Linked DNA regions of Metabacillus sp. B2-18. The protein of the gene in region 1 interacts with the protein of each later gene in a pairwise test. Links are inferred from orthologs where the notes say so. Each region holds a gene or a part of one and is shown in the gene's direction. Other genes may lie near its edges.

Region 1 (11,851 bases):
AATTGATAAGCGTGCTCAAAAACCTATTAAATGCTTTGTTCAAGTTAATGTTTCCGGCGAAGAAGCTAAGCATGGCTGTTCACCAGAAGATGTTTTAAAATTTATTCAAGCATTATCAGAGTATCCTAACATTATTATTATTGGATTAATGACAATGGCACCATTAACTGAAGACCATGATGTTATTCGAGGCTGTTTTAAACGATTAAAACAGCTTCAGCAAGATGTACAAGCATTACAACTCCTATCGGCGCCTTGTATGGAATTATCAATGGGTATGTCTAATGATTATGAAATAGCGATTGAAGAAGGTGCTACTTTTATTAGAATTGGCACTTCTCTCGTTGGAAATGAAATTGGAGGTGTATAAGATGTCAATCAAAAATAGATTTAAAAGTTTTTTTGCATTAGAAGATGAAGAATATGAATATGATGAAAATGAGGGATATGATGAAGAGTTTGAAACAACTCAACAGCAACAACAACCCTTGGCAGCTAAACATCCATCTCAACCAGCAAAGCAAAATGTGGTGAGTTTGCAAAGTATTCAAAAATCCTCTAAAGTTGTTTTAAGTGAACCAAGAGTGTATGCTGAAGCTCAAGAAGTTGCAGATCATTTGAAGAATCGCCGTGCGGTGGTTGTTAATCTTCAAAGTATACAAAGAGATCAGGCGAAAAGAATTGTTGATTTTTTGAGTGGTACGGTATACGCAATTGGTGGAGATATTCAGCGAATTGGAATGAACATTTTTTTATGTACTCCTGATAATGTTGATGTTTCAGGCTCCATATCTGAATTAGTAACAGAAGATGATCATCAAAGGTGGTAGACAAACATGGGTATATTATTTAGTTTACTCTCTACATTAATTACTTTTTATTCGTATGCGTTAATTGTTTACATATTACTTTCTTGGTTTCCAGGGGCAAGGGAATCAGGATTTGGGCAATTTTTAGCAAAAATTTGTGAACCATACTTAGAGCCCTTCCGAAAATTTATTCCACCACTTGGTATGATTGATATTTCACCGATTGTTGCAATTTTAGCTCTACGATTTGCTCAGTATGGAATTGCTTCGATCTTCAGAATGATTGGCTAAGGGACTATAATTAGTCCCTCTTTTTCATTTATGTAAAGAAATATATTGGAGTTGGGTTATGGATCATATATATCAACATTTTCGCAATGAAGAGAAACAATTTATTGATCAAGTTTTAGAGTGGAAGGATACTGTTTTAAATCAATATAGCCCAAAGCTTACTGATTTTTTAGATCCACGCGAGCAAGAGATTGTAGCATCAGTAATAGGTGAAAATCTGGATATAAAGGTGATGTTTTCTGGTGGTGTTCAGGATACCGAAAGAAAAAGAGCTTTTATTTATCCGGATTATTGTCAGCCACTTGAAGAGGATTTTCAGTTAACACTTTTTGAAATTCATTATGCAAGTAAATTTGTTTCTTTACAGCATAGACAAGTATTAGGTTCTTTAATGAGTTTAGGTCTAAAGAGATCTAAATTCGGAGATATACGATTTTACGAAGAAGTTGTTCAATTTGTGTGTGCAAGTGAAATTGCCGATTATTTGCGTGCTAATTTCCATGAGATTGGCCGAGCCAAAGTTACTCTCAAAGAAATGAATGTAGAAAAACTTATTCCTCATGTTGAAGATGTACAGGAAATAGTAACAACGGTATCTTCTCTTAGACTAGATGTGGTTTGTTCAGCTATTTATACTATTTCACGACAAAAGATTCAACCGTTAATTACAAATGGACTCGTAAAAGTGAACTGGAAAACAGTAGACTCGGTCTCATTTGAATGCCGGGAAGGGGATACTCTCTCAGTCAGAGGTTTTGGAAGGAGTAAACTCGTTTCAATGGAAGGAAAAACAAAAAAAGACCGATTTAGAGTTATCATTCATAAACAAAAATAAATGACCCGAAATAGTTTAGAAAAGATTGAAACATAAAATTATTTTAAGAAAAAACAGGAATTTCAACAAACCTGTCGAAATATGATTTATAATGTTGACAAGGATTAACTATTTCACTACATATTGGAGGTGGCACCCGTGCCTTTAACACCGTTAGATATCCATAATAAGGAATTTAATAAAGGGTTTCGTGGATATGATGAAGATGAAGTTAACGAGTTTTTAGATCAGGTTATCAAAGATTATGAAATGATTATCAGAGAAAAGAAAGAGCTTGAATCTCGTGTTACAGAACTAACAGAGAAACTCGGTCACTTTACTAATATTGAAGAAACGTTGAATAAATCGATCATTATAGCACAAGAAGCAGCGGAAGAAGTGAAGCGGAATGCTCAGAAAGAATCAAAGCTGATTATTAAAGAGGCTGAGAAAAACGCGGATCGAATTATTAATGAATCCTTATCTAAATCAAGAAAAATTGCTATGGAAATTGAAGAGCTAAAAAAACAGTCAAAAGTATTCAGAACCCGTTTCCAAATGCTTATAGAGGCACAGCTCGACCTGCTTAAAAATGATGATTGGGATCATTTATTAGAATACGAGGTTGAGCCTATTTTTGGAGAAACAGAAGAATCCAAAAGTTAAACTTGACTTTTTTAATTTCAATCGCATATAATACGAAAACATAGATATGTTTTTGCTCTAATAATACAAATACTAAATATAACTGTGATAGGGACAGTAGTCTTTTATTTTCTTTATATTAGCGAATCGAGGATGGTGTAAGCTCGACATAAAGATAAAAGATGAACATCACCCTTGAGTTCCAGGCTGAACATGTTACCATTAGTAAGCTGTGGCGTATATATTCACGTTACGAATACTAGAGTGGATTAAAGTAGTGTATTTAATCTAGTAGGGTGGTACCGCGAGAAAACCTTCTCGTCCCTTTTGGGATGAGAAGGTTTTTTGTGTTGTATTAGATAGAATTTTTAAAACATTTACTTATTTTGATCAACAATTCAATGAAAAAAGAGCTATTAAAATAACTGGAGGAATTAGTGATGGAATACAAAGATACCCTTCTGATGCCGAAAACTGAGTTTCCAATGCGTGGAAACCTACCTAACAGAGAGCCGTTAATGCAAGAAAAATGGGATAAGATGAATATCTACGAAATGGTACAAGAACGAACAAAAGATCGTCCACTTTTTGTTTTACATGATGGACCTCCATATGCAAATGGAGACATTCATATGGGGCATGCATTAAATAAAATCTTAAAGGATTTTATTGTGCGTTTTAAATCTATGAGTGGCTATTGTGCACCTTATGTTCCTGGCTGGGATACACATGGTTTACCAATTGAAACAGCTCTTACAAAAAATAAGAAAGTAAAAAGAAAAGAGATGTCTGTTGCTGAGTTTCGTAAGCTTTGTGAGGATTACGCTTGGGAACAAATTAATGGTCAACGTGAGCAGTTTAAACGCTTAGGGGTTCGTGGGGATTGGGAAAACCCATATGTAACTTTGAAGCCTGAATATGAAGCACAACAAATTAAAGTTTTTGGTGAGATGGCGAAAAAAGGCTATATTTATAAAGGGTTAAAACCTGTATATTGGTCACCATCAAGTGAATCAGCACTCGCTGAAGCAGAAATTGAATATCAAGATAAACGCTCTCCATCGATTTATGTTGCCTTCCCTGTAAAAGATGGAAAAGGCGTTTTATCTCATGATGAGAAAATTATCATTTGGACAACAACTCCTTGGACAATGCCAGCAAATTTAGGAATTTCAGTACATCCAGAGTTAGAATATAGTGTTGTAGCTGCTAATGGTGAAAAGTATGTTGTTGCGTCTGAACTAGTTGAATCTGTTGCATCAACTATTGGTTGGGAAAGTTATGAAGTTGACCGCACATTAAAAGGTATTGAACTAGACCGTGTAACGGCAAAACACCCAATTTATGACCGTGAATCACTTGTTATGCTAGGTGAGCATGTTACAAGTGATGGAGGAACAGGTTGTGTTCACACTGCTCCAGGTCATGGAGAAGATGACTTTATTGTAGGACAGCAATATGGACTAGATGTATTATGTCCAGTTGATGAAAAAGGATATATGACAAAAGAAGCACCAGGGTTTGAAGGGCTTTTCTATGATGAAGCAAATAAGCCAATCACTGAAAAACTTCAAGAAGTGGGCGCATTATTGAAGCTTCAATTTATTACACACTCTTATCCGCATGATTGGAGAACGAAAAAGCCAACAATATTCCGTGCTACTGCTCAATGGTTTGCGTCAATCAAAGATTTCCGTGAAGATCTTTTAAAAGCTGTTAATGATACAAAATGGGTCCCGGCTTGGGGGGAAACTCGTCTTTACAACATGGTTCGTGATCGTGGAGATTGGTGTATTTCCCGACAACGTGCATGGGGTGTACCGATTCCTGTGTTTTACGCTGAAAATGGTGAGCCGATCATTACGGATGAAACAATTGAGCATGTTTCAAACTTATTCCGTGATTATGGGTCTAATATTTGGTTCGAACGCGAAGCAAAAGACCTTTTACCAGATGGCTTTTCACATGAAGGAAGCCCTAACGGTAAGTTTACAAAAGAAAATGACATTATGGATGTTTGGTTTGATTCAGGATCTTCCCACCAAGCGGTACTTTTAGAAAGAGAAGATCTCCAAAGACCTGCAGACTTGTATTTAGAAGGATCTGACCAGTATCGTGGTTGGTTTAACTCTTCTTTATCAACGGCAGTTGCTGTGACTGGCAAAGCTCCGTATAAAGGTGTTCTAAGTCATGGTTTTGCTCTTGATGGTGAAGGGCGTAAAATGAGTAAATCTTTAGGGAATACTGTTGTACCTGCTAAAGTTATGAACCAATTAGGTGGAGATATTCTTCGTCTATGGGTTGCTTCAGTTGATTATCAAGCAGATGTTCGTGTTTCTGACGCAATTTTAAAACAAGTTGCTGAGGTTTACCGTAAAATTCGTAATACATTCCGTTTCTTACTAGGTAACTTAAGTGATTTTAACCCAGCAACTGATTCGGTTAGCTTAGAGAACCTTAGAGATGTAGATCGATATATGCTTGTAAAACTAAATAAGCTAACAAAACGAGTAAAGGAAGCTTATGAACAATATGAATTTGCTGCGATTTATCATGCTGTTCATAATTTCTGTACGATTGAATTAAGCTCATTCTATTTAGATTTTGCAAAAGATGTACTTTATATTGAGTCAAAAGAAAATCAGGAACGTCGTGCGATTCAAACTGTACTACACGAAACATTATTATCACTTGTTAAATTAGTAACACCAATTCTTCCGCACACTGCCGATGAAGTTTGGGAGCATATTGATTCTGTAACAGAAGAGAGTGTGCAGCTTGTTGACATGCCGGAAGTAAAAGAATATGAAAAATCAGATGAACTTGAGAAAAAATGGGATGCATTTATGACATTGCGTGATGATGTTTTAAAAGCATTAGAAGTGGCTCGTAATGAGAAAGTAATCGGAAAGTCGTTAACAGCAAGTATTGCTCTTTATCCAAATGCGGAGTCAAAAGCATTACTTGATTCAGTTGATGAAGACTTAAAGCAATTATTTATCGTTTCAGGCTTTACTATTGCTGGGGATTTTGACAATGCACCTGAAAATGCTCAGGTCTTTGATACAGTGAAAATTGTGATAACACCAGCAGAAGGTAAAACATGTGATCGTTGTTGGATCGTTACACCAGAAGTTGGTCAAGTTGAAGAACATCCAACACTATGTCAGCGATGTGCTTCAATTGTTAAGGATCATTATTAAGATTTAATAAGAGCCTATTTCTTTAATGTGTTAATTGCCTATTAAAGAATAGGCTCTTTTTCTTTTGTACATAACTATGTCAAATCCTAAAAAGTATAGTCTACAGACTATATCCGGAAGTATAAAGCCCAATTTCACAGAAAAAGGTTTTAAAGAGTAAATTCATGGGTAAAAAATACTCATTCAGACAAATGGAAAGAAAGTTAACAAAGTTAGCAGCCATTACAATCACAGGAAAATTCTTATCAGGGTGAGCAATGGATTTTTCGGGCAAAACTAATGTTAACATCATGAGAAGGATAAGGAGTTGTCCATCTTGAATAAATTTTCTGGTATTCGTTACGAATTACAATTGATGAGAGAAGAACTGCGAGCTAGATTATTCAATCACAGTTTGTTTGATATGACTTTAGACGAAGATTACAATAAAAGTCATACATTAATGCATCATATTAAAGAGGAACTTCAAGATGTAGAACGTGCCTTAATGAAAATTGAAAAAGGACTTTACGGGTATTGTGAAGATACCGGTGAAGAAATTCCTTTTGAAAAATTAAGGATACTCCCAACAGCAAGAACAAAATACGATTTCTTTTTTCAAGAATTATTTGAACGAAAATCTCTCCCTCAACACGACTATACTCATGAAGAAACTTATATCACAGGCAGTGATTTCTGACCATCATTGATTTTTGCAACAGCCCAAATTACTTTTTAATTTGGGCTGTAATAATTAATAAATTGTTTTATACAAGCTATACTTCTCCTAATAACTTACGCTTTTGTTCTGATTATGGTACAATTTCTTAGGATAAACCCGAAAATAGAAATTAGAAAGTTGGGGGAAGAACGTGTATTATTACATAATTGCTGCTGTAATTATTTTAATTGACCAAGTCACGAAGTGGTTAATCGTAAAAAACATGCAAATTGGTGAGAATATTACTGTAATAGAAAATTTCTTCTACATTACATCCCATCGGAATCGCGGAGCAGCTTGGGGAATTTTGGAAGGGCAAATGTGGTTTTTCTATATTATAACGGCTGTTGTTATAGTAGGGTTAATTTTTTATATTCAAAAACATACAAAGAATAATAAGGTAATGGGTGTGGCGCTTGGCTTTATGCTAGGTGGTGCAATTGGTAATTTCATTGACCGTTTATTTCGGAAAGAAGTTGTCGATTTTATTAATACATACATTTTTTCTTATGACTTCCCAATTTTCAATATAGCAGATTCTGCTCTTTGTATTGGGGTAGCTTTATTATTTATTCATATGTTGTTTTTTGAAGGGAAACAAGAGAAGGAGCAAGCATAAATGGACATCGTTGAATTACAAGTTAGTGAAGAGCATAAAAACGAACGAATTGATAAGTTTTTGTCTACTTCAAACGAAGAATGGTCAAGAACTCAAGTTCAAATTTGGATAAAAGATGGTTTTGTGAAGGTAAATGAAAAGACCATTAAGACGAATTACAAATGTCAAGTGGATGATAAAGTAGTTTTAGAAATACCTGACCCAGAACCTCTTGATGTAGTAGCCGAAGAAATGGATCTTGATATATATTATGAGGATCAAGATGTGTTAGTTGTTAATAAACCAAAAGGAATGGTTGTTCATCCAGCACCTGGTCATATGAATGGTACCCTTGTTAACGGTTTAATGGCACATTGCAAGGATCTTTCAGGGATCAATGGCGTTTTAAGGCCGGGAATAGTCCATCGAATTGACAAAGACACTTCCGGATTATTAATGGTTGCTAAAAACGATATGGCACATGAATCTTTAGTTCAGCAGCTTGTCGACAAAACGGTAACAAGACGTTATAAAGCAATTGTACATGGCAGCATTCAACATGATCATGGAACAATCAATGCACCAATTGGCCGTGATAAAACAGATCGTCAGAGTATGACGGTAACAAATGTTAGCAGTAAAGAAGCAGTCACACATTTTCATGTGTTAGAGAGATTTGATAACTTTACGTATATCGAATGTCAGCTTGAAACTGGAAGAACCCATCAAATTCGTGTCCATATGAAGTATATAGGCTTTCCGTTAGTTGGTGATCCGAAATACGGGCCGAAAAAAACACTAGACATAAATGGACAAGCACTTCATGCAGGTATCCTAGGGTTTGAACACCCTCGGACTAAAGAATATCTTGAGTTTGAAGCGCCATTACCTAATGAATTTGAAGAAGTATTAAATAGTATTAAAAATAATCGTTGACACATTTCTACATGTTTGTCATAATGTAATTAACTTAATAAGAACCTTTAACACAGTCCCGTGAGGCTGAGAAGGAAAACGGATAAAGACCATAGTCTATATTGGCTTAGTCTAGCTATGTCTTCGTTAACCCTCTCATAAAATCGGTGAGAGGGTTTTTCGTTTTTCAAGGTTATATTTTGAATTTCTACATGTGGAGAAACGAAAGGAGATTATAAAATGTCTCAAAAAGCAGTTTTATTAGATGAACAAGCAATTCGTCGTGCTTTAACAAGAATTGCTCATGAAATTATTGAGAGAAACAAGGGAATTGAAGACAGCATTTTAGTTGGCATTAAAACAAGAGGGATTTACCTCGCCAATCGACTTGCCGAACGAATTGAACAAATAGAAGGTAAAAAAATCGCAATTGGTGAACTGGATATAACACTATATCGTGATGATCTTACGAAGAAAACAGAAGACCTAGAACCGCTTGTAAAAGGTTCTGATATCCCTGTAGATGTAACAAATCAAAAAGTGATTTTGGTTGACGATGTACTATATACTGGCAGAACTGTTAGAGCTGCGATGGATGCACTTGTTGATATTGGAAGACCTGCAAATATACAACTAGCTGTATTAGTTGACAGAGGACACCGTGAACTTCCGATAAGAGCAGATTATGTAGGGAAAAACATTCCAACATCGAGCTCAGAAAAAATTGTCGTTGAATTAAATGAAGCTGATAAAAAAGACCAAGTAACTATTCACGAAAATTAAATAAAACCCTTTTAAGAACAGTCCAGAGAGGCTGCAAAGGGGCGCACATTGGAAGGTGGTCATTAGAATAATGATTGCTGGCCTCTTTGTACCTCTTTGCCTTAGGATTAAGCAAAGAGGTTTTTTTATGGACATAAAAAGCGTTACTTGAGTGAATGGTCGGAAACACAATTCAAAGATTACCGCTATTATAATAAAATTACGATTCTTTCACACATTATAACTAACAAGAATGATGCATATTGGAGGACATAACATGAAAGAAGATCAAATTGTTTTAGATGTAAAAGATACACCAAAACCAATGACCTGGCTTGCACTTAGCTTTCAACATTTGTTTGCCATGTTTGGCGCAACAATTCTAGTACCATTTTTAGTGGAGCTAGACCCAGCTGTAGCACTTATCTCAAGTGGATTAGGAACTATTGCATTTTTACTCATTACAAAAGGTCAGGTACCAGCGTATTTAGGATCGTCCTTCGCATTCATTACGCCAATTATTGTGGCAAAATCAACAGCAGGTGTTGGAGCTGCGATGGTAGGGAGCTTCTTAGCTGGTCTTGTATACGGAATTATTGCTTTACTTATTAAAGGGACTGGTCATAAATGGATAATGAAAATACTTCCGCCAGTAGTTGTAGGACCTGTCATTATCGTTATTGGATTGGGATTAGCAGCAACTGCGGTAGGTATGGCGACAAATAACCCTGCCGGCGATTATAGCTTAAAACATTTCTCGGTTGCGTTGGTAACATTGTTAATCACAATTTTATGTTCAATCTTTCTAAAAGGATTTTTCAACTTAATACCAGTACTTATTGGAATAGCAGGCGGCTATTTCTACTCACTAGCGATTGGAATTATTGATTTTTCAAGCGTAATAGCAGCAAACTGGATTCAAGTACCAAACTTTGTTATACCTTTTGTAAACTACACTCCATCAATCACACTTGATATTGTATTACTTATGGTACCTGTAGTTGTCGTAACAATCTCAGAACATATTGGACACCAACTAGTTTTAGGGAAAGTTGTTGGAAGAGATTATATTGAAAAACCAGGCTTACATCGTTCGATTTTAGGAGATGGTGTAGCTACAATGATTGCTGCTTTAATCGGGGGACCACCGAACACAACATATGGAGAAAACATTGGTGTTCTGGCAATTACAAGAGTTTATAGTGTGTTTGTTATTGCAGGAGCCGCAGTACTAGCCATTTTGTTTGGATTTATTGGAAAGATATCAGCATTTATCAGTTCAATCCCGACACCTGTTATGGGTGGAGTATCCATTCTTCTATTTGGTATCATCGCATCATCTGGATTACGTATGATGATTGACAGCAAACTTGATCTTGGAAATAAACGAAATTTAATTATAGTGTCTGTTATATTAGTAATTGGAATTGGAGAAGCAACGCTTAAGATTGGGAATTTCGACCTTCATGGGATGGCATTAGCAGCAATAATTGGTATTGTATTAAATTTAGTTCTACCTTATGATAAGGACGAATCAATTAATAATGAAACGGCATAAGAAAATGGCTTAGATCTTTTAAAGAAAAGTCCAGAGAGGCTTAAAAGGGTGTAAGGCAAACAAAGGTATCTCTATACCTTCATTTGCTCTACCTTCAAACACCCTGATTTAGTAAATCAGGGTGTTTTTCTATAAAAAGAGACTTATTAAAACAAGATTATAGGAGTGGTTGGGCATGTCAAATCTATTAACTATGAACCAGCTTACAAATGAAGAAATTCACGCCATCTTAGAGGATGCAGAGCAGTATAAATCAGGGCAAGGTTGGAAGGCTCTAGATACAGTGTTTGTCTCAAATTTGTTTTTTGAGCCAAGTACAAGAACAAGATTCAGCTTTGAAGTAGCTGAAAAGAAGTTAGGGCTTCAAGTCTTAAATTTTACAGCAGAACATTCTAGTGTGCAAAAAGGTGAAACTTTATATGATACGGTTAAAACTCTTGAGTCAATTGGGGCAAATGCAGTAGTCATTAGGCATCAACAAGATCACTTTTTTGATGATTTGGTCGGAAAGGTATCAATACCAGTGATTAATGCAGGAGATGGTTGTGGTCATCACCCTACACAATCATTACTTGATTTACTAACAATTAAACAAGAGTTTGGACAGTTTAAAGATTTGACAATATCAATACATGGTGATATTCGACACAGTCGTGTTGCAAGGTCAAATGCGGAAGTATTAACAAGGCTTGGAGCAAGGGTGTTATTTTCTGGACCTGCTAAATGGCAAGATCCATTAAACACATATGGAGAATATGTCGAAGTTGACGAAGCAATCCAACAGTCAGATGTTGTGATGCTTCTTAGAATACAGCATGAGCGACACGAAGAAAAAGCATCAGCACAAGATTATCTACAGCAATATGGTTTAACAAAAGAAAGAGAAAAACAAATGAAACAACATGCCATTATCATGCATCCAGCTCCAGTAAATCGTGGTGTTGAAATTAATGGTGATTTAATAGAATGCGAACGTTCTAGAATATTTAAACAAATGGAAAATGGTGTTTTTGCTAGAATGGCTGTTTTAAAGAGAGCTTTACAACAAATTGAGCAAAATCAGGAGGTAATGAAACATGCTATTTATTCTTAAAAATGGATTAATTTTAGATGAGCTTGGTGAGTTGAAAAAGTCTGATGTGAAGGTGGAAGACGGAGAGATACTTGAGATTGGAGAAAATCTTTCTACAGACGGATGTGAAATCATTTCAGTTGATGGAAAGTTGGTTTCAGCAGGTTTTATTGACCTTCACGTCCATCTAAGAGAGCCAGGTGGCGAGCACAAAGAAACAATCGAAACAGGTACACAGAGTGCAGCAAAAGGCGGATTTACAACAATAGCTCCAATGCCAAATACTCGCCCAGTTCCTGACACCAAAGAGCAAATGGAATGGTTGCAAAATCGAATTAAAGAAACAGCTGTTGTGAAAGTTCTTCCATATGCTTCGATTACAACAAGACAGTTAGGTGAAGAATTAACAGACTTCCAAGGATTAAAAAACGCAGGTGCATTTGCCTTCACGGATGATGGTGTTGGTGTACAATCTGCTGGCAAA
Region 2 (11,944 bases), 1.7 Mb from region 1 along the record:
TCAAATATTGGTGGAACAGCTACACTAATTGGAGATCCTCCAAATATCATGATTGGTCAAGCAGTTGAGCATTTAACGTTCAATGCTTTTATTACTCATTTAAGTCCAATTGTGTTGATTATTTATGCAGTTGTTTTGATTTACTTAATCGCGATCTATTGGCCAAAACTTCAGGTTGACACGATTGATCAAAAAAAGCTAGCGTCGATTAAGGCGAGTAACTATTTAAAACTAACACCGGCATTACCAAAGTCCATTTTCGTTTTACTTATGACTATTGCTGGCTTTGTCTTAAATCCTATTTTACACATTGATCTTACGAGTGTTGCATTAGCAGGGGCATTATTGTTATTATTGCTTACTCACGATGAATACAAGCCTGATGAGGTGTTTAAACAAGTTGAATGGGGAACATTATTTTTCTTCGTAGGATTATTTATGTTAATTGGCGGGCTTGAAGAAGTAGGGGTTATTGATGAGCTTGCACGTGGAATGGTATTTTACACAGAGGGTGATTTACCTAAAACATCAATGCTTATTTTATGGATGACAGGTATTTTATCAGGTTTTGTTGATAATATCCCTTTTGTAGCAGCAATGATTCCGATGATTATCGAGTTTAAAGATTACGGAATGACAAATTTAGATCCTTTATGGTGGTCTTTGGCATTAGGAGCTTGCTTAGGAGGAAACGGGACATTATTAGGTGCAAGCTCTAATTTAGTTGTTGCGGGACTTGCAGCAAAGGAAAAAGAGCATATCAATTTTATCGAATTTCTTAAAGTTGGTTTTCCAATCGTTATTATCTCACTTGGTATCTCCTCTGTTTACGTTTATTTTCGATATCTTCTAAACTTTACGATGTAGATGAAATGTTTACATAAAAGTTAAGTTATCGTTCAAAATAAGTGTTAAGCAATTAGATAAAAGGAGGCCATGAAAAGTGGAATTTTACATAACGATCTTGGCTCGCACCCTATTTCTTTACTTTCTCATTGTTCTTATTTTTAGGCTTATGGGAAAGAGAGAAATTGGTGAGTTGAGCATATTGGACTTAGTGGTCTTTATCATGATTGCAGAAATGGCAGTAACAGCAATTGAGGCCCCAAGTGACCCATTAATAAATACAGTTATTCCTATGCTGATTCTAATGATCATTCAGATTTCATTAGCATATTTATCTCTCAAAAATCAAAAAATCAGGCATATTTTAGACGGAAAGCCGACAATTATTATTAATCGTGGAAAAGTAGATGAACAAGCCATGAGAACACAAAGATATAACTTTGATGATTTGATGACACAGCTACGTGATAAAAACATCAACAATGTTGCAGATGTTGAATTTGCTATCTTGGAGCCGACAGGGAAACTTTCAGTCATTGAAAGACAGAAAAAAAATAAAAAGCAGCCAGAGCTTCAGCTTCCTCTAATTGTTGATGGAAACATTCAAGATGAGAATTTGCTCACGATTAACAAAAACAACTTATGGTTAAGACAGCAACTTCGGAAGCTTGGATATAAAGATACAAAGCAAATTTCGTTATGCACATATGGAAAAGGCATTTTCTTCATTGATTTGAAGGACGAAGATAAAAACTAATGTTGGTGGAGGTCGCATTGACTTTCACCTTTTTTTATGTAAAGGCTGTTTTCGCATAGATTGTTGCTTTCTTGACCATACTGTTAAAGGCTTGGTATAATGCTATTTCAAGGAGGCGTTCGGTATGTGGTTGGATGTGTATGAAAATGCAAATGAGCTTACAACAGAAGAACAGTTAGAGTTATTTAATGCTCTTAAAAGAGACCTTTTTCCAGATGAACCAGATAAGATTACCAAACTACTGAAACAAATTCGTGAAACTCGTTTTAACAGTGGTATGGCTTGTGTTCATTGTGGAAGCACATCTGTAAAGCGTAATGGTAAATACAAGACTCGCCAACGCTATCTTTGTAAGGACTGTAATAAAACATTTAACGATATGACTAATACACCATTCTCTGGTTCTCGCTATCCTGATAAATGGGTGAAATATATGGAGATGATGGTCGAAGGATATACACTACCTAAAATCGCTAAATGGCTTAGAATACACATCTCAACGGCTTTCTATTGGAGGCATAAAATACTGAATGCTCTGCGTTCGTTAGATTTTGCACAACTACAAGGTATCGTTGAAAGTGACGAGACCTTCTTTCGTGAGTCAATGAAAGGTCGTGAAGTTACCCATCGTAAACCTAAGAAAAGGAAGACTCCAGACGAAAAGAGAGGGATTTCTGACTTAAAAATTGCCGTTGTTGTAGCACAAGACCGAAATAACAACATTATTGCTTTGAAAGCTGGAACAGGTCGTGTTAAAGCAGATGAAATTGATACTGCCATCGGTAAATATATAGACCCCAAATCTTTACTTTGCACTGATACAGCGACTAACTATAAGAAATTCGCAAAAATGAAGGGATTAAAGCACGAACCTATCAATGACCGACAGAAACAACGAGTAAAGAAGGGAATTTATCATATTCAAAATGTAAATAGTTTTCATAGCCGCTTAAAGACTTGGATGCGAAGATTTCAAGGTGTGGCAACAAAGTATCTTGACAACTACCTTTATTGGTTCAGATGGCTTGAAATAGACAAGCATTTATCCTTTGAAAAACAAGTGGAGCAAATGCTTATTTCAGCGTGTCAAAAATCGAATAACACAACAGTTGAAATGCTAAAATGTGCATAAGAAAAGACCTCAAGCAAGAGGTCTCATTAAATTTCTATTCTATTAACTCAATTAACTTATCAGTCATTTCTTCTGAAACAGTATAGATTGTATGAGTGTCGTCTGTTTTCATTAAGGTGCTTTTTTGTCCTTTTTCACCTATCCATAAATGATAACTTTGCTTATTTTCATTTATGTAGATGACATCCAAATAATATTCAGGATTAGCCATATTCGCTATCCCGTCTTCTTTTACAGCACTTGAAATAATACTTTTAAATGTTTCGACATCTTTATCTTCTTCGAAAACAGTTGGACTGACTCCTTTTGACTTAGAAATACTAATCTTTGTAATTTCCGCATCACCTTCTGATTGTAATTCAGCGTTGGTATTTGCCGCATCCGTAGTAGTGCTATCTTCCGATTGGCAACCAAAAAGAATAGCGGACAACAAAGTTAAAGATAAAAGCAGAGTAATTTTTCTCATATATTATAAACCTCCAATCGTCTTGTTCTAATATTCAAATTAGACGAATAAAACCCTCTTGAAGTTGCACTCTATTTTATTTTATCAGAAAATTGTTACCTATCAACTTTTATCAAAAAACAACAAACTTTACGAAAACAGCCTATGTAAAAAAAGCAATTGAGCATTACTCAATTGCACGAATAGAAAAAATATTTTTATTTTGCTGGTATTAATCGAGCAAGAAAATGACCTACAAAAGGAATGCGTTGTATTTCGTCTTTTTCTACAAGTTTTAACACTAAAAGTAAGAAGCAATAAATGAGTGATGTAACGGTTAAAGATGTAATTAACCTTAAAATGATCGGGAATTCCGTTACGACATTTTCATAGAACAAATATCCTGTCACACCGGCTATGACCATTGTCATTCCACTTTTAATATAGTCTCTTATATGAATCGTAAACGGAACAACTTTTATAACTGTTGCAAAATGTAAAAGAGTAACAAGCATAATACCTATGACAATAGCCAAAGCAGCACCCATAATACCGAGTGACGGTCTTGTTGCTAATACGAAGATAAGAGCTGTTTTGACAGCTGAACCTATTAAACTATTAATCATAGCAGCTTTTGCTAAGTCTAAAGCTTGTAGCACAGCCTGTAAAGGTCCCTGGAAATAATGAAAAATAAAAAATGGTGCCATCACTTGAACGAAAATGGCAGATTTGCTACTACCATACATGATGCTCATTAAAGGTTCCGAAAAAACATATAACACAACACATGCCAGCCCACCACTTACAAGTGAGAGTCTTAAAGCTTGCTGCAAGCGATGTTCAACGAGCTTTAGCTGATTATTAGCCATTGCCTCACTTATTGCAGGAACAAGGGAGGTAGATAAAGAATATGTAATGAATGAAGGCAGCATCAATAAGGGTATTGCATATCCTGTAAGACCTCCATATTGTTTTGTAGCAACAGCTGTGGCAACTCCTGCTATAGCAAGGCTGTTTGCAACAACTATTGGTTCAAAGAACCATGAAAGTGATCCGATAAATCGACTTCCTGTAGTTGGGAGTGCGATACCCATTAATTGATTAAATGTTTCTTTTCCATTCTGAACAGATTTAAAGAATTTTCTTCGAATTCTTATTTTCTTTTTCACTTTAAACATGGCTGCCAAGTAGATAAGTGAAACCAATTCTCCAACAACAGCTGAAATCATTGCGCCAGCTGCGGCAAATTCAATTCCGTATGGTAAAAAGGCACTTGTACATATTGCAACCAACGAAATACGAACAACTTGCTCTAACACTTGGGAAATGGCAGCAGGTCGCATATTTTGCCGTCCTTGAAAGTAGCCGCGGATAACAGAAGAAATTGCCACGATTGGAACTACGGGAGCAATTGCCAGCAATGGCCAATATGTACGTCGATCTGTAAAAACATGCTCAGATAAAAATGGTGCGAGAAGCATCATAGTTGGTGTGAAAATGATACTTAGGGTTCCGGTTACTGATAACGAAACAACAAGTATTTTCTTTACCTTACGAGAATCACCTTTTGCTTCAGCTTCTGCAACAAGCTTTGAAATGGCAACAGGTAATCCAAGTTGTGTAATGGTAATCGCTAAAACAAGGGTTGGGACGGCCATGTTATATAAACCAACCCCTTCTTCTCCGATGAAACGGGCAACAACTATTCGGTTAATAAATCCTAATACACGGGTTATAAATCCTGCCAAGATTAATATGAGCGTTCCTTTTAGAAACGTTTGCTTTGACATTTCTCTCCCTGCCTTCTCAAATAACGTGGAATCATATACAATTACTATATGCGACTCAATAGGCCAAGCATGACAAGTTATATAGTATTGTGTGGTACTTCCTTAAAATAGCCCTTAAAATGTCTCGTAAAAGGAGTGTAATAATAATGAATAAGCAGCCAATTGATGAATTCCGTCATCATGTGAAACCTGCAATTAAGAGCAAATTAGAAGAATTTATGATTTTAGGCTATGAGGATGTTTCTGAAGAAAAGCTTTGGTCATTTCTAAAAACAAAAAAATGGAAAAAAACACCTGAACTTTATGTACATGAGGTTGTGCGTGATATTCTTTCATTAAAAGTTGGAGATTTTATGAACTATGCCACTGTTGAATCATTTAAAGGAGGAAATTGGTTCGAAAGTGACGAAGGTAAAGATTTGTTAAAAGGTTTGATTTAACATTGATTCTACATCTTTTAAAAGCGTATAATTTGATGGGGAATGTTAACCTTGTAAAATAAACAAAGCCTGCATCTTTAGTAAGTTATTATCGGCTTTATATCATTTCGTTTTGTGGAAATTAAGGAGGATACATAATGGTTAAGCGCGGACGCATAATTGCGTTTTTTCTACTTGTCCTAGTAGTAGGTAGTATTATTGGCCTGAATACAAATAGGGCAACAAGCAACATTATTTTGGGACTAGATTTGCAGGGGGGCTTCGAAATTCTATATGAAGTTGAACCAGCAAACGAAGGGGACGAAATTACAAGGGATGTGCTTGTAAGTACAGTTAATGCTCTGCAAAAGCGTGCAAATGTCCTTGGAGTAAGTGAACCGAATATTCAGATTGAAGGTGAAGATCGAATTCGTGTTCAACTTGCAGGTGTAAGTGATCAAAATAAAGCACGGGAAATTTTATCTACACAAGCTGAATTAACTTTCCGAGATCATGAAGACAAAGAAATGCTTAACGGCTCTGACTTAGTAGAAGGTGGAGCGAAGCAATCATTTGATGAGCAAGGAAAGCCTAATGTTGCGATTCAATTAAAAGATGCAACGAAGTTTAAAGAAGTAACAGAAGAAATTGTAGGAAATGCTCCTTATAATCAACTTGTTATTTGGCTTGATTATGAAGAGGGAGATTCATTCCAAGAAGAAGCAACTAAGCAAGATCCAAAATATCTTTCTGCACCAAATGTTGATCAAGTATTTAATCAAACAGATGTTACCATAACAGGGAACTTTACAATCCAAGAAGCACAAGATTTGGCGAATTTATTAAACGCAGGTTCTCTTCCCGTTAAGTTAACAGAGATGTATTCAACTTCCGTTGGAGCTCAGTTTGGTGAGCAGGCATTAGATCAAACAGTTCTGGCTGGAATTGTAGGAATAGCTATCATTTTCCTATTCATGTTATTCTTCTATCGTTTACCAGGTTTGATTGCAATAATTACTCTTTCAACGTATATATACTTAATTCTTCAAGTGTTCGATTGGATGAATGGTGTTTTAACTTTACCAGGTATTGCTGCACTTATTCTTGGTGTCGGTATGGCAGTTGATGCGAATATTATCACATATGAACGAATTAAAGAAGAATTAAAACTTGGGCGTACAGTTCGGTCTGCCTTTAAGGCTGGATCAAGACGATCGTTTGCAACGATTTTTGATGCGAATATTACAACCATTCTAGCAGGAGCTGTGCTCTTTTTCTTTGGGACAAGTTCTGTTAAAGGCTTTGCCACAATGTTAATCATTAGTATTATTGTAAGCTTCTTAACGGCTGTATTTTTATCAAGAATCTTGCTTGGACTTTTAGTAGAGAGCCGTTGGCTTGATAAGAAAAAAGGGTATTTCGGTGTGAAGAAGGAGCATATCATCAGTATTGAAGAAACAGATGATGATACGATTGCACCTACTCGTTTTGATAATGTTGATTTCTTAAAACATCGCAAGAAATTTTTTATGCTATCAACAATTCTTGTAATCGCTGGTATTGTCATATTAGTAGTATTCCGTTTGAATCTTGGTATAGACTTTGCAAGTGGTACACGTGTTGAGGTTCAAGCAGAAAAAAGTCTAACAACACAACAAGTAAATGATGAAATGGAAAAATTAGGTCTAGAAGCTGATGATATTGTCTTGGCTGGTAATAACAATGAAATTGCTGTTGCTAGATTTATCGGTGTTCTTGATCAACAAAAAATTGCGGAAGTAAAAAGTCATTTTCAAGAATTATATGGTATGGATCCAAATATAAGTACAGTTTCTCCTACTGTCGGAAAAGAGCTTGCAAGAAATGCAATGTATGGAATATTGATTGCTTCAATAGGAATTATCATATATGTAGCGATTCGATTTGAGTTTTATATGGCGCTCGCGTCGATCGTTGCCTTGCTTCATGACGCATTCTTTATCATTGCTTTCTTCAGCATTACCCGTTTAGAGGTTGACATTACCTTTATTGCAGCGGTGTTAACAATTGTTGGTTATTCCATTAATGATACAATTGTAACGTTCGACCGGATTAGAGAGCTATACAAGAAGAAAAAGGTTAAAACTGTTGAAGATTTACAGTTGATTGTAAATCGCAGTTTACAGCAAACCTTTACTAGATCTGTTAATACAGTATTGACTGTTGTTATTGCTGTTATAGCGCTAATGATCTTTGGTAGTGCTTCAATTACGAATTTCTCGATTGCTTTACTAGTTGGATTGGTTTCGGGCACCTATTCTTCATTATTTATTGCTGCTCAGCTATGGCTAATTTGGAAAGGAAAGCAATTAACTAAAAAGAAGGATGTTCCTTCTCAAGTAAGTGACGAACCACAAGTATAAAATTAAGGGTTATCCCTCTCTAATTTGTTATTATTTAAAGTAACCACATGTGTTTACGAAATAATACAATGAGATGGGATAACCCTCATTTATTGTAAGCAGTTGGTTAAACTATAGGTACGAGCAAAAGAGGTGAAGATATGGGGAAAAATGATCGATTTAAGCAAGCTGAGTTTGCTGCCATGATTGGAGTAGTTGGAAATATTGTACTTGCAATTGTGAAAGGGGCAGTTGGTGTTATTGCAGAAAGTCGTGCATTAGTAGCAGATGCTGTTCACTCGGCATCAGATGTAGCAGGGTCATTAGCCGTTTTCATAGGTGTACGTGCTGCAAAACAGCCCCCTGATGAAGATCATCCTTATGGACATGGAAAAGCAGAGTCAATTGCTGCCATTATTGTAGCTGTTCTTTTGTTTTTAGTAGGACTTGAAATTGGTAAATCTTCCTTCGAGTCTTTTTTTGAGGAAATTGAAGCACCGAAGCCACTTGCAATATATGCAGTCATATTGTCAATCGTCGTTAAAGAATGGATGTTTCGATATAAGTTTAGATTGGGTAAAAGAATAAAAAGTGATGCTATCATTGTAAATGCTTATGAGCATCGCTCAGATGTTTATTCTTCCATAGCTGCTTTGGCTGGTATTGGTGCCGCGATAATTGGTCAAAAGATGGGAATAGACTGGCTTGTTTATGCAGATCCTGTTGCAGGACTATTTGTAGCTATATTGGTTATAAAGATGGCCTGGAAGCTTGGTGCTGAATCAATCCATACAACACTTGATCATGTTTTGCATGATGAAGATGTTGTTGATCTTAAGGATACAGTGAGTAAAATAAGTGAGGTTAAAAAAATTGATGAGTTGCATGCCAGAGAACATGGACATTATGTTATCGTAGATATTAAAGTTTCCGTTGACCCTCACATAACGGTTGAAGAAGGTCATAACATAGGGAAGCTTGTAAAAGAAAAGCTAATGAGTGAGCATGAACACGTACAAAATGTAATGGTACATATTAACCCTTACTCACCTTAGAAGAAGGGAGGAATACAAATGAAACGTCAATGGAGTTTAATTCTAGCCATTATTTTTGCCATCATTATTGCCATCTTTGCAGTTATAAATGTTGAGCCAGTTGAGGTTGATTATTTATTTGGAAAAGCAGAATGGCCCCTTGTACTAATTATTTTAGGTTCAGTTTTTATGGGAGGATTTATTATTGCATCTGCAGGAGTTGTTAGAATTTTAACAATCCACCGAAGATTGAAAGTTGCTGAAAAAGAAAATGCGAAATTAATAACGGAGCTAGAAACGTTAAAGGACGAAAAAGAAAAGAATGTAAAAGATCTTGATAACAAAAAGGAAGAAATGGATCATGAACCAACATCCGGTGCTTAGTAATCAAGCCTATTTACTTCTGGAATAATCCTTAAATTGAAACCCCTTGACCACTCTTGTATAATGGGATGGTTGAGGGGTGAAACTATGTTAAAGGCAAAAACAAGATGGATGGTTCAATCATCTGATGAAACCTTAATTGGGACACTAATTGATAACTTATCCATTACACCGTTAGTCGCATCTTTACTTGTAAATAGAGGCATACATTCAGTAGAAGAAGCACGTGAATTCTTGGAAATTGAAAAACAATCTTTTCATGATCCGTTTCTTCTAAAAGATATGGACAAGGCTGTCCACCGAATAAAAACGGCGATAGAACAAAATGAGCATATATTAGTTTATGGAGATTATGATGCTGATGGAGTAAGCAGTACAACTGTATTATTAACAGCTTTACGTACACTGGGTGCAAACGTAGATTTCTATATTCCAAATCGATTTACCGAGGGATATGGACCAAATGAAGCTGCTTTTAGACATGCACATGAAAAGGGTTTTTCTTTAATCATTACAGTTGATACAGGAATTGCAGCAGTTCATGAAGCTCAAGTGGCAAAAGAATTAGGGATAGACGTGATTATTACTGACCACCATGAGCCAGGTCCGATCCTTCCAGAAGCAATTGCGATTATCCATCCAAAACAACCAGGGTGTACCTATCCTTTTAAAGAGCTTGCTGGGGTTGGAGTTGCCTTTAAATTAAGTCATGCTCTGCTTGGTGACGTTCCAACTGATTTATTAGAAGTAGCAGCAATAGGAACAATTGCAGATTTAGTAGCACTTCATGATGAAAATAGATTAATAGCTAAAAAAGGTATAAATCAGTTAAAAACAACAAAACGTGTTGGACTAAAATCATTGTTGAAAATTGCCAATGTCAAGATGGATGAAATAAATGAGGATACGATAGGTTTTGCACTGGGGCCGCGAATTAATGCAGTTGGTCGTTTACAATCAGCTGACCCCGCAGTGGATCTTCTTCTTTCTGAAGATGAAGAGGAAGCTGCAGCTATTGCAGAGGAAATTGATTCTCTTAACAAAGAACGTCAGAAACTTGTTAGCACAATGACAGAAGAAGCAATTGAGGAGGTTGAAACTCGTTTTCCGATCGAGGATCATCCAGTTCTAGTTATTGCTAGAGAAGGCTGGAATCCAGGTGTGGTTGGTATAGTTGCATCAAGGCTTGTAGATCGTTTTTATCGTCCAACAATTGTTTTAAGCATTGATAGAGAAAAAGGAATTGCAAAAGGATCAGCTCGAAGTATCGTTGGCTTTGATTTGTTTGAAAATCTATCAACATGTCGCGATATTCTTCCTCATTTTGGTGGGCACCCAATGGCAGCAGGTATGACACTAAATCTGGATGATGTTGATTTACTAAGAGAAAGACTTGTTGAAAAGGCACAAAACATATTAACAGAAAATGATTTTATACCGGTAACAAAAGTGGATGTAAGCTGTAATTTAGAAGATATTTCAGTTAATTCAATAGAAGAAATGCAGCTTCTTTCACCCTTTGGAATGAACAATCCTAAACCTGTTATTCAAATTGAAAATGTTACATTAGCAAATGTTCGGAAAATTGGTGCTGAACAAAATCATCTAAAGTTGGTTTTTTCTCAAGAAGATTATCAGCTTGATTGCGTTGGGTTTGGTATGGGGTATATCCATGATGAACTTTCACCCTCTGTTACTTTATCAGCAATTGGGGAACTATCTATTAATGAGTGGAATAATCTTCGCAAACCACAAATCATGTTACAAGACATTAAGGTTGATGAGTGGCAGCTGTTTGATTTTAGAGGAACAAGAAATGTGGACAAGCTTGTAAGTTCAGTAGCAACTATAGATAAAAGTATAATTGTTACTTTTCAGGAAAAAACGCATGATTATGTGAAGAGTATAGGCTTCGAACAAAAAGCTATGTTTTTAAAAACAAAACAAGATGCCATAAATCTATCTGTTCAAAATAAACATGTTATTTTAATGGATATTCCATCATCACTAGATTCTTTTGATGCACTTTTTTCTGAAGGAAAGCCTGCAAGAATTTACTCGGTATTTCAACAAGATTCAGATCACTTTTTTTCAACGATTCCGACAAGAGAACACTTTAAATGGTATTATGGATTTCTTTTAAAGAAAGGCTCTTTTAAGCTTCAAGAGCAAGGTGAACAACTAGCTGCTCATAAGGGTTGGACAAAAGAAACAATTGAGTTCATGTCACAGGTGTTTTTTGAACTAGAATTTGTTACAATAGAAAATGGTGTTATTTCGACAAATTCTTCAACTCGAAAACGAGATTTAACAGAATCGAAAACATATGCCCAAAAACAAATGAGAATAGAACTAGAAAAAACGTTATTATATACATCTTACATGCAGCTTAAGCAGTGGTTTGAAGAAAGATTTCCATTAGATGCGCCTGTAGGTGTATAAGGAGGACAAAGAAAAAATGGATTTAAAGCAATTCGTAACAGTCGTACCTGATTATCCGAAACCAGGAATTCAATTCAAGGATATTACAACATTAATGGATAATGGGGATGCGTATAGATATGCGACAGACCAAATTGTTGAATATGCTCGTGAAAAGCATATTGATCTTGTTGTTGGTCCTGAAGCACGTGGCTTTATTATTGGTTGCCCTGTTGCTTATTCACTAGGAGTAGGTTTTGCCCCTGTTCGTAAAGAGGGTAAATTACCTCGTGAAGTAGTTCGTGTTGAATATGGTCTTGAATATGGGAAAGATG

The links.
Region 2: the proteins of LPC09_RS09260 (region 1) and LPC09_RS18105 interact in binary tests that used the Bacillus subtilis proteins (3 or more experiments, as listed by UniProt). The link is inferred for Metabacillus sp. B2-18 from one-to-one orthologs.

The regions. Positions count from the first base shown.
Region 1 is NZ_CP088245.1:1,841,724-1,853,574, forward strand. Bases 989-3,826 are described here. They hold LPC09_RS09260 (DivIVA domain-containing protein), read left to right. Parts: upstream 989-2,073; coding sequence 2,074-2,580; downstream 2,581-3,826. Other genes in these bases: LPC09_RS09250 (YggT family protein), read left to right, coding at 989-1,100; LPC09_RS09255 (YlmH family RNA-binding protein), read left to right, coding at 1,159-1,935; ileS (isoleucine--tRNA ligase), read left to right, coding at 3,000-3,826. Outside these bases: LPC09_RS09240 (YggS family pyridoxal phosphate-dependent enzyme), read left to right, coding at 1-370; LPC09_RS09245 (cell division protein SepF), read left to right, coding at 372-830; more of LPC09_RS09250, read left to right, coding at 837-988; more of ileS, read left to right, coding at 3,827-5,762; LPC09_RS09270 (TraR/DksA family transcriptional regulator), read left to right, coding at 6,118-6,441; lspA (signal peptidase II), read left to right, coding at 6,614-7,081; LPC09_RS09280 (RluA family pseudouridine synthase), read left to right, coding at 7,082-7,996; bifunctional pyr operon transcriptional regulator/uracil phosphoribosyltransferase PyrR, read left to right, coding at 8,216-8,758; LPC09_RS09290 (solute carrier family 23 protein), read left to right, coding at 9,015-10,295; LPC09_RS09295 (aspartate carbamoyltransferase catalytic subunit), read left to right, coding at 10,471-11,388; LPC09_RS09300 (dihydroorotase), read left to right, coding at 11,372-11,851. UniProt on the Bacillus subtilis protein: May act as a pilot protein, directing MinCD to the polar septation sites or by inhibiting MinCD at the midcell site of division. Required for polar localization of the chromosome during sporulation.
Region 2 is NZ_CP088245.1:3,546,600-3,558,543, reverse strand. Bases 3,833-6,763 are described here. They hold LPC09_RS18105 (post-transcriptional regulator), read left to right. Parts: upstream 3,833-5,116; coding sequence 5,117-5,410; downstream 5,411-6,763. Other genes in these bases: secDF (protein translocase subunit SecDF), read left to right, coding at 5,548-6,763; spoVB (stage V sporulation protein B), read right to left, coding at 3,833-4,970. Also shown: LPC09_RS18130 (ArsB/NhaD family transporter), read left to right, coding at 1-867; LPC09_RS18125 (DUF421 domain-containing protein), read left to right, coding at 944-1,603; LPC09_RS18120 (IS1595 family transposase), read left to right, coding at 1,728-2,735; LPC09_RS18115 (YhfM domain-containing protein), read right to left, coding at 2,770-3,201; more of spoVB, read right to left, coding at 3,399-3,832; more of secDF, read left to right, coding at 6,764-7,791; LPC09_RS18095 (cation diffusion facilitator family transporter), read left to right, coding at 7,932-8,825; LPC09_RS18090 (LapA family protein), read left to right, coding at 8,844-9,188; single-stranded-DNA-specific exonuclease RecJ, read left to right, coding at 9,276-11,630; LPC09_RS18080 (adenine phosphoribosyltransferase), read left to right, coding at 11,647-11,944. UniProt on the Bacillus subtilis protein: Required for post-transcription initiation control of the comE operon. Promotes the accumulation of its target comE mRNA to septal and polar sites.